2 regions of the Polaromonas sp. P1_F4 genome follow, and region 1 is predicted to be linked to the other one. Evidence: predicted binding sites of a transcription regulator. Region 1 holds the regulator's gene; the other holds the start of a gene.

What was found. The regulator sigma-54, encoded in region 1, starts transcription at its own class of promoters, with help from an activator protein. The targets are predictions, from matches to a motif close to TGGCANGNAANCTGCTTT.
Region 2: the regulator sigma-54 is predicted to act here: its motif matches at 3,439-3,456, upstream of glnK (P-II family nitrogen regulator).

What each region holds. Positions count from the first base shown of each region.
Region 1 is NZ_JBFUBP010000007.1:107,479-112,738, forward strand. Features, by position in the region: gene AC1DYQ_RS15360 (thiol:disulfide interchange protein DsbA/DsbL) at 1-641, shown strand, start outside; gene lptA (lipopolysaccharide transport periplasmic protein LptA) at 800-1,426, shown strand; gene lptB (LPS export ABC transporter ATP-binding protein) at 1,441-2,232, shown strand; gene AC1DYQ_RS15375 (RNA polymerase factor sigma-54) at 2,379-3,914, shown strand; gene AC1DYQ_RS15380 (THUMP domain-containing class I SAM-dependent RNA methyltransferase) at 3,955-5,260, shown strand, end outside.
Region 2 is NZ_JBFUBP010000008.1:158,489-163,748, forward strand. Features, by position in the region: gene AC1DYQ_RS16765 (OmpA family protein) at 1-1,424, shown strand, start outside; gene AC1DYQ_RS16770 (YifB family Mg chelatase-like AAA ATPase) at 1,468-3,012, opposite strand; gene glnK (P-II family nitrogen regulator) at 3,593-3,931, shown strand; gene AC1DYQ_RS16780 (ammonium transporter) at 3,963-5,260, shown strand, end outside.

The DNA.
Region 1 (5,260 bases):
TTTCTGCCGCCTCCATGGCTGCTGCTACCTTGGGCGGCACGACGCTGTCTACCGCGGCACGCGCCCAGGCCAACGCCTTCAAGGAAGGTGTTGATTACCTGACACTGGACAAGCCCGTTCCGACCGAGGCACCCGCAGGCCGGGTTGAAGTCGTGGAGTTCTTCTGGTACAGCTGCCCGCACTGCCACGCCTTTGAGCCCCAGCTCGAAGCCTGGGCCAAGCAGTTGCCGAAAGACGTCACGCTCAGGCGCGTGCCCGTGTCCTTCCGTCCAGACTTTGAACCCCAGCAGCGCCTTTATTACGTGCTCGAGGCCATGGGCAAGGTCGAAGAACTGCATAAAAAGGTGTTTAACGCCATTCACGTAGAAAAACAGCCGCTCAATACCGCCGATGCGGTGATTGCCTGGGCTGAAAAACAGGGCCTCAACAAGGCCAAGTTTGCGGAGATGTACAACTCCTTTTCGGTGACGACCAAAGCACGCAAAGCGACGCAACTTCAGGACCTGTACAAGGTTGACGGCGTTCCCGCACTGGGTATCGCAGGACGTTACTACACCACAGGCTCCCTGACCCAGACCATGGCACGGGCGCTGCAGGTTACCGATTACCTGGTTGGGCAGTCCCGCAACGCCAAAAAGTAAGGCCCGGCAAAGCCAGGTCGGCGCCTGCTTTTCCAAAACCCGCCCTTTGCACGGCGGGTTTTTTTATGGCTTTTATGCCCCTACTTTTTCGGAGTAAGCCATTCCCGCAGCTGGCGTGGCTACAATGACCCAACACCAAGCAGCAAGATTCGTGCCTTATGAAACACCCCATTTTTTCCCTCATCCTGCCGGTCATCCTGGCGCTGGGGTCGGCTTTCCCGGCCGCTGCCGAAAAAGCTGATCGGGACAAACCCATGAACGCGGAGGCAGATGCCCTGCGTTATGACGACCTGAAGCAAACCAGCGTTTTTACCGGCAATGTGGTGATTACCAAGGGCACGACCATCGTGCGCGGCGAGCGCGTTGACGTCATGCAGGATCCCGAGGGCTACCAGCAGGCGGTGTCCGTCGCGGCGCCCGGCAAGCTGGCGTTTTACCGGAAAAAGCGTGACGGCGTAGACGAATACATCGAAGGCGAAGGCGAACGCATTGAATATGACAGCCGTGCCGACCTGGTGAAGTTCATCAAGCGGGCGGTGGTGCGCCGCTACAACGGCGCCACCCTGGTGGACGAAACCACCGGCAGCCTGATCGTTTACGACAACAACACCGACGTCTTCACCGTGGATGGGGGGGCGCAAAACCGCACGGCCAGCAACCCCACGGGGCGGGTTCGCGCCATGCTGTCACCCCGCGCGACAGCCTCGACACCCGTCGCGGCGCCGCCCGCAGGCCCCGCCCCGGTTCTGCGCCCCAGCACGACGCTGGGCAATGAAAAGAACTAGAAAGACCTGCACAGATGGATGTGGTGACTGACACTTCAGCGGCCCCGGCCGCTCCTGCCTTGACCCCCAGTCGCCTTGTTGCGCAAGGTCTGCAAAAATCGTACGGCAGCCGCAAGGTGGTGCAGGACGTTTCGCTGTCCGTGCAAAAAGGCGAAGTCGTGGGCCTGCTGGGCCCCAACGGTGCCGGCAAAACGACCTCGTTCTACATGATCGTGGGCCTGGTGCGCGCCGATGCAGGCGAAATTTCCATTGACGGCGAATCGGTCGAGCACATGCCGATTCACCTGCGTGCCCGCCTGGGCCTGAGCTACCTGCCGCAGGAAGCGTCGATTTTCCGCAAGCTCACGGTGGAAGAAAACGTGCGTGCTGTGCTGGAGCTGCAGCTCAATAAAGCCGGAAAACCGCTTGGGCGCGCAGACATCGAGTCGCGGCTCGACGCGCTGCTGCAGGATTTGCGGGTAGATCATTTGCGCAATTCACCGGCGCCGGCGCTTTCCGGCGGTGAACGCCGCCGGGTCGAAATCGCGCGGGCGCTGGCAACCCAGCCGCGCTTCATCCTGCTGGATGAGCCCTTTGCCGGTATCGACCCCATTGCCGTGATCGAAATCCAGCGCATCATCGGCTTCCTCAAATCGCGCGGCATCGGCGTGCTGATCACCGACCACAACGTGCGTGAAACACTTGGCATTTGCGACCACGCCTACATCATCAGCGACGGCCACGTGCTGGCCCAGGGTACGCCTTCCGAAATCGTGAACAACGCCGATGTGCGCCGCGTCTACCTGGGCGAGCACTTCAAGATGTAAGAAGATGGCTCCCCCCTGTTGTCGCTCACTTCGTGTAGCTCCCTCTCCCCCTCCAGGGACGGCGCCTGCGGCCTGGCAAAGCCAGTTCCGCGGCGCCCGCTGGTTAAAGACGTATCGCCTCAACCTTCCGCAAGTTTGAAAGTCCAGTGAAACAAGGTCTGTCATTACGCGTCTCGCAGCATCTTGCGCTGACACCTCAACTACAGCAGTCGATCCGGCTGTTGCAGCTGTCGACGCTTGAGCTGAGCCAGGAGGTCGAGCAGATGCTCGACGAAAACCCGTTCCTGGAAGTGTCGGAAGAGACGGCGGTGCGCGAAGAGTTTGGGCTGGAGCACATCAACACGCCGGTCAGCCAGGACAGCCGCGAGTTTGAATCTGCTACGGATTCGATAGCTGGCGGCGCCGACGAGACCAGTGCTGCAACCCCGAATGACGCAGAAGTCAGTGCGGAGCCCAAGCTCGAGGAAAGCTGGGAAGGCGATGGCACGGTAGAAACCGCGCCCGACGACAGCGAGTGGGGAAGTGACGCACCGGCGCGCAAGAACAACAATGAAGAGAGCGAAGCCGAGGCCTCCGACCTCACGGGCAGCCATGAGTCGCTGCAGGACCACCTGCACCGGCAATCGCTGAGCTTGCGCCTGTCGGAAGAAGACCGCGCCGCGCTGCACTTCCTCATTGAATCGCTCAACGACGACGGCTACCTTGAAGACAGCCTGGCGTCGCTCGCGGCCGGTCTAGCAAAAGATGACATGGCGCAGGCGGAAGAGCTGGAGCAGCGTTTTGCGATGGCGCTCAAGCTGCTGCACCACATGGAGCCTGCCGGTGTCGGTGCGCGCAACCTGGCGGAATGCCTGAGTCTGCAGCTGCTGGACTGCAAGGACTGCGAGGAAACCCGCGCCGCCATTGCCATGTGCAAGCAACCGATGGAGCTGCTGGCCAAGCGCGACGTCAAGCGCCTGTCTCACCTGTGCGGTTTCACCGAAGCCGCCATCAAGGGTGCGATCACGGTGATAGGCCGGCTCGACCCCAAGCCCGGACGCCGCTTTGTAAACGTGGAGCGCAACCTGATCGTGCCCGACGTCATCGTCATCAAATCGGGCCGGGGCTTCAAGGTTTCGCTCAATGGCGACGTCATGCCGCGCCTGCGCGTGCACGACATTTATGCCAATGCCCTCAAGCAGCACAAGGGCCAGGGCGGCCAGGCGCTGCAGCAGCGCCTGCAGGAGGCCCGCTGGTTCATCAAGAACATCCAGCAGCGCTTTGACACCATCCTGCGCGTGAGCAGCGCCATCGTGGAGCGGCAGAAAAACTTCTTCACGCACGGCGAACTCGCCATGCGCCCGCTGGTGCTGCGCGAAATTGCCGACGAACTGGGCCTGCACGAATCCACCATCTCACGCGTGACCACGGCCAAGTACATGGGCACCCCTTTCGGCACTTTCGAGCTCAAGTATTTCTTCGGTTCCGCGCTCGGCACCGAAACCGGCGGCAATGCTTCCAGCACAGCGGTGCGCGCGCTCATCAAACAATTTGTCTCGTCAGAAAGCCTCAAGAAGCCGCTCAGCGACAACCAGATTTCCGAAATGCTCAAGGAGCAGGGCATTGAATGCGCACGCCGCACCGTGGCCAAGTACCGCGAGGCGCTCCGCATCGCGCCCGCCAACCTGCGCAAATCACTCTAGCCGCCAACCAGGCCGCGCTGCCCGTCCCTCAAAGTCAGTCATGAATCAACTCCAATTGTTTTTACCGTGCGCCGCAGGCGTCGAAACCCTGCTGGCCACCGAGGTCAAGCGTGTCACCGGGATCGACGGCAAAGCCTGGCGCGCCGGCGTGCAGCTGCAGGCTTCGTGGCGCGACGCGCTGCAGCTCAACCTGCACAGCCGCCTGGCGCAGCGTGTGCTGATCGAGCTGCAGCACAACCAGTACCGCAGCGAACAAGACCTCTACAACGCTGCCGCCAATGTGGCCTGGGAAATCTGGTTCACGCCCAAGCAGACCTTCAAGGTCGAGATCACCGCCCAGCACAGTCCGCTGCAAAGCCTGAACTTCGCGGCGCTGAAGATCAAGGACGCGATCGCCGACCGCTTTCGCGCCAAGTTCGACGACGTGCGGCCCAGCGTCGACACGCGCTGGCCCGACGTGCGCGTCTACGTGCACCTGACGACGGACACCGTCACGGTTTATATCGACACCTCGGGCGAGCCACTATTCAAGCGCGGCTGGCGCGAAGACAAGGGTGATGCCCCGCTGAAAGAAACCCTGGCCGCCGCCATGATTGCCGCCAGCGGCTGGGATCAGCTCTGTAAAGAAGGCGTGCCGCTCTATGACCCCTGCTGCGGCTCGGGCACCATCGCGATTGAAGCCGCGCAAATCGCCTGCAACATTGCGCCCGGCATCAACCGACGCTTTGCCTTCCAGAAATACTTGCCCTTCCAGGGCCATGTGTGGGATGGCCTGCTGGACCAGGCCGAAGCCGCCATCACCGAACCCACCGCGCCGGTGTTCGGCAGCGACGTGTCCTTCCGCATGGTCGATTTCGCCGAACGCAATGCCGAGCGTGCCGGCGTAGCCAATGCGGTGGAATTCCGCGGCGGCGACGCACTGCAGCGCATGCCGCCCGCGCCTTCGGGCGTGATGCTGGTGAATCCGCCTTACGGCGAACGGATCGATGTGGCAGGCGTGGCCGGCATCACCGGCCTGCAGGGACGCGACCAGCGCCGCCAGCAAGGACATGCCGAAGGACGCGTGCAGCAGGACCACCGCAACCAGCCCATCGACGAATTTGGCCAGCCGCTGAACCGGGACAGCGGTGATCAGGGCGACACGCGTGAAGAACCCGCCTTCGAGACATCGCGGGACCGTTCTGCCAATCCCGGCCGCGAGCAGGCACAAAACGCCTGGGGCGAAGAAGCGACGGACTTCTTCCCGCAACTGGCCGCGCACTGGAAGAAAAACTACGCCGGCTGGACCGCTCACGTGCTCACGCCCGACCTCAAACTACCCGGCAAGATGCGTCTGAAAGAATCGC
Region 2 (5,260 bases), on a different contig from region 1:
TGGTCAAGGCAGACAAGCGCGACGGCGATCTGCAGAATAGCCAGAACGCCGAGCTTGCGGTGCGGCAGACGCTGAACAGCGAATGGGAAGTCGCTGTCGGGGTCCGTGCGGACGATCGTTCCAATGTCACGCCAAATGCCAGCCCCTTGCTGTCCCAGACCGGATCGCGCACGGATGCGCAGGTGAGGGCGGATTACCGGCCTGATCGTTCGGGTGGAAAACCCGGCGAAAAAGAAAGCTGGGAAGCTTATGGTTACGTTCAGGGCACGCTGGAGCGTGACGATACGCGCGACCCCAACAACCGCGTCGGCCTGGGTGGCGCATTGCAAGTCAGCGAACGCGTGAAGCTCAGTGGCGAAGCGTCCGGCGGGAGCATGGGCGCCGGCGGCAAGCTGGGCGCCGACTACCGCATCTCCGACCGGAGCAATGCCTATCTGGCGTACACGATGGAAACAGAAAGCCCGGATGTCGCGTGGCGCGGCCGCCAAGGGACGCTGGTCTCTGGTGCAAGCACCCGCGTATCGGATCAACTGCGGGTGTTCGGCGAGGCACGTGCAGTCAATGGGGCCGGCCCGCAAAGCTTGACGCAAGCCTTTGGCATGGACTGGTCGCCCAATGACCGCTGGAACTGGGGCGCCAAGGTCGAGTTCGGAACCGTGTCCGACCCATTGGCCGGTGATCTCAGGCGCCGTGCGCTCGGTGGCTCTGTCGGCTACAAAAAGGACAGCCTGAAATACGGCGGTAATCTTGAGTGGCGCAACGACCGGAGCAATGTTTCCGGTGAACGTACCACCTGGTTGATGCGCAACACGGTGGGCCTGCAGGTGGATCCTGCCTGGCGCGTGCTGGGCAAGCTCAATGTCTCGCGCTCAAGCAACAGCCAAGGGGCCTTTGTCGACGGCAACTACCATGAGTTTGTGCTGGGCAGCGCCTACCGGCCGGTTGACAACGACCGCTGGAACACCCTGTTCAAGTACACCAACCTGCACAACGTACCGACCGCGGGCCAGCTGACCCCTTCGGGCCAGGCGGCCGACTACGCGCAGCGCAGCCAGGTGTTTTCCGTCGACACGATTTACGACGTGAAGCCGTGGCTTTCCGTCGGCGCCAAATACGCGTTCCGCATCGGCGAGCTGAAAATGCCGGTTGCCGGCGGGGAGTGGTTCTCCAGCCGTGCTGATCTTCTGATCTTCCGGGCGGATCTTCATTTGGTTAAAGAATGGGACGCCCTGATTGAATGGCGCAACCTGCGCGCCACGGAGGCGCAGGATGCAAAAGCCGGCATGCTCCTCGGTGTCTATCGCCACCTTGGCAAGGGGGTGAAGGTTGGGGTGGGATACAACTTCACCAAGTATTCCGATGACCTGACCGACCTGTCTTATCGCAGCCGGGGCTGGTTCCTGAATGTGCTTGCCACCTATTGAGCGTTTGAAATTAACAGGCCTTCGAGCAGTTGTGCGGCGGCGGTCAATGGGCTGCCTTGAGCGCCCGGCGGTACTGCACGGCTTCCGCGACGTGGACGACCTGGACGGCCTGCGCGCTTGCGAGGTCGGCAATTGTCCTGGCCACTTTCAGGCAGCGATGGATGCTGCGGCCTGACCACCCTAACCGCGCTGCTGCGGTGTTCAGGAATTTCGCGGCCGCGTCATCGAGCTGGCACTGTGCATCAATGGCCTGGCCTTCCAGTGCCTGGTTGGTGGTGCCCTGCCGGGCAATAGCGCGATCACGTGCCGTGGCAACCCGGACCCTGATAACGGCGGTGGCCTCGCCCGGCGGCGCGTTGACCAGTTCATCGGCTGCGAGCGCACCCACCTCAACATGCAGGTCGATGCGGTCCAGCAGCGGGCCGCTGAGCTTACCCTGGTAACGCGACACCTGTTCGGGCGAACAACGGCAAGCCCGCAAGCTCGAGCCGAGGTAACCGCAGGGGCAAGGGTTCATCGCTGCGACCAGTTGAAAGCGCGCCGGAAACTCGGCGCGCTGGGCGGCTCGCGAAATGGTGATGGTGCCGGACTCCAGCGGTTCACGCAGTGCTTCCAGGGCTGCCCGCGGAAACTCCGGGAGTTCATCCAGAAACAGGATGCCGCGATGCGCCAGGGAAATTTCACCAGGCCGCGGCGGGGAACCACCACCGACAAGCGCAACGGCGCTGGCCGTGTGGTGCGGCGCGCAGGTGGGGCGTATCGCCCATTTGTCCAGCGTGAACCGGCCGCCCAATGACGCTACCGCTGCGCTTTCCAGTGCTTCTTCGGTGGTCATGGCCGGCAGAAGGCCCGCAAAGCGCTGTGCCAGCATGGATTTTCCGGAGCCTGGGGCGCCCATCATCAGTACGCTGTGCCCGCCGGTCGCGGCAATTTCCAGGGCGCGTCGGGCCGCCGCCTGGCCTTTGACGTCGGCCAGATCGGGATACGGGGACTGCCCCGAAGGCACGATCGGCTTGACGCGAGACCAGCCTTCCCCTGCTTCAGTCGGGGTGTCGCCCGGCAAAAATTGCCTCACCACATCTAGCAAATGGTGCGCCTGAAAGATTTCAGCGCCGGGGACCAACGCTGCTTCCTGGGCACTGGCCTCTGGCAGAACCAGCTTCGGCAATTTCTCGGCGGCAAGCCGTGCCGGGCGCGCCAGGGCGAGGCTCATGGCAAGCGCTCCCCGAATGGGTCGCAAGTCGCCGCCCAGGGACAACTCACCGGCGAACTCATAGCCTTCCAGCTTGCGGGCGTCGATCTGGCCGCTGGCCGCCAGGATACCGAGCGCGATGGGCAGGTCGAACCGGCCGGAATCCTTGGGAAGGTCGGCGGGTGCCAGATTGACCGTAATGCGTTTATTGGCGGGAAATTCCAGTCCGGCGTTCTGGATGGCCGAGCGCACGCGTTCACGCGCTTCCTTGACTTCCGTTTCCGCAAGCCCGACCAGCGTAAAGCTGGGCAAACCGTTGGCAAGATGCACCTCCACCTGCACCGGCCTTGCTTCCAGGCCCAACAAGGCGCGGCTATGCACTAAAGACAAGCTCATTCGAAACTTCCTCCCTCAGAGGCGGCATCACAACTGAACCCGAGGCCATCCCGGGTTGCAGGCGCACCATACCTTCACGTAAGACGAGTATCGCCTAGCGAGAGAAGCCACCCGCCGGTTCACCAGAAAGGCGTGCCTCGCTGCATCCGATAGTGGCACTCACTTTCGTCCCATGCACTTGCCTGGTTGTGTCAGTACCAGAATCCGCCATGGCATTCTTGCCGCCGATCTCCTGGTGCTGGCCGTCCCAGAAACGAACGTTGCAGAAGACGCCGTGCACTAAAGACAGGCTTGATGATGCCTTTTCGGATTTATGCGCCAAAATTGTGCGTTTGTGAGCACTTTGTTGGTGCATCCTGTCCGGTGCAATTTGCGGAGGTTCGCTCGAAGTTCAGGGGCAGGCCGGTCATCCATGCAAAGCGTCTTTGGCACGTTACCTGCTAAGAAGTCCACGCAAGTTGCCAACCTTTGGAGCTTCTACGGAGACTCCATCAGCAATGACTCGTACAAAAGCCTTAATCCGGCTGAGGTGGTGCTTGACGATGCTGCTTCCCTATTCATCCCTGGAGGAAACCTGAAAATGAAACTCGTAACGGCCATCATTAAACCGTTCAAGCTGGACGAAGTGCGTGAAGCGCTTTCCGGCATTGGCGTGCAAGGCATTACTGTGACTGAAGTCAAAGGCTTCGGCCGCCAGAAAGGCCATACCGAGCTGTACCGCGGTGCAGAGTATGTCGTCGATTTTCTGCCCAAGGTCAAGATCGAAGCAGCAGTCTCCGACGATCTGGTGGATCGCGTGATTGAAGCGGTTGAGGGCGCCGCCCGCACCGGCAAGATCGGCGACGGCAAGGTTTTTGTTTACAACCTCGAGCAGGTCGTGCGCATCCGTACCGGTGAAACCGGCAAGGAAGCGCTGTAAGGCTTACCCAAAAAACGAAGAGAACATAGACATGAAAAAACTACTTGCCTCCCTTGTATTGGGATTGAGCCTGCTGACGACCGGCGCCGTGATGGCGCAGGCCCCGGCAGCTGCACCTGCTGCTTCCGCTGCAGAAGCCAAACCGGCTGAAGCTGCTGCTTCTGCCGCCGCGCCTGCCGCAGCGACAGCACCCGCCGCTGCAGCTGCAGCCTCTGCACCGGCTGCCGCCGCAGCACCGGCGCCTGTTCCCAACAAAGGTGATACCGCCTGGATGATGGTTTCCACGCTGCTGGTCATCATGATGACCGTGCCCGGCCTGGCGCTGTTCTACGGCGGTCTGGTCCGCAGCAAGAACATGCTGTCCGTCCTGATGCAGGTCATGGTGACGTTCTCGATGATCGTCGTGCTGTGGTTTATCTATGGCTACAGCCTGGCCTTCACTGAAGGCAACGCCTTCTTCGGCGGCTTCGACCGGCTCTTCATGAAGGGCATCTGGGACAACGTCGCGGGCACCTTTGCCAATGGCGCCACCTTCAGCAAGGGTGTCGTGATCCCCGAGATCGTGTTCGCAGCCTTCCAGGCCACTTTTGCCGGCATCACCTGCGCGCTGATCGTTGGCGCCTTTGCCGAACGCATCAAGTTCTCCGCAGTGCTGCTGTTCATGGCGATCTGGTTCACCTTCAGCTATGCACCTATTGCCCACATGGTCTGGTTCTGGATGGGCCCTGACGCCTACACCGGCAAGGAAGTCGCCGACGCGATGAGCGCCAAGGGCGGTTATATCTGGCAAATGGGCGCCCTGGATTTTGCGGGCGGTACCGTGGTGCACATCAACGCCGCTGTCGCTGGCCTGGTAGGCGCCTTCTGCATCGGCAAGCGTATTGGCTACGGCAAGGAAGCCATGGCCCCTCACAGCCTCACGTTGACCATGGTTGGCGCCGCATTGCTGTGGGTGGGCTGGTTCGGCTTCAACGCCGGCTCCGCCCTGGAAGCCAACGGCTTCGCCGCCCTGGCCTTCATCAATACGCTGGGTGCTACCGCTGCCGCTGTGCTGGCATGGTGCGTCGGTGAAGCGCTGATGCGCGGCAAGGCTTCGATGCTGGGCGCAGCGTCCGGCGCTGTCGCCGGCCTGGTGGCCATCACGCCCGCAGCCGGCAACGTCGGCATCGGCGGCGGCCTGATCATCGGCCTGATCGCCGGCTTCGCCTGTCTCTGGGGTGTGAACGGCCTGAAGAAACTGCTGGGCGCTGACGACTCGCTCGACGTGTTCGGCGTGCATGGCGTGGGCGGTATTCTGGGCGCGTTGCTCACCGGCGTTTTCAACTCGCC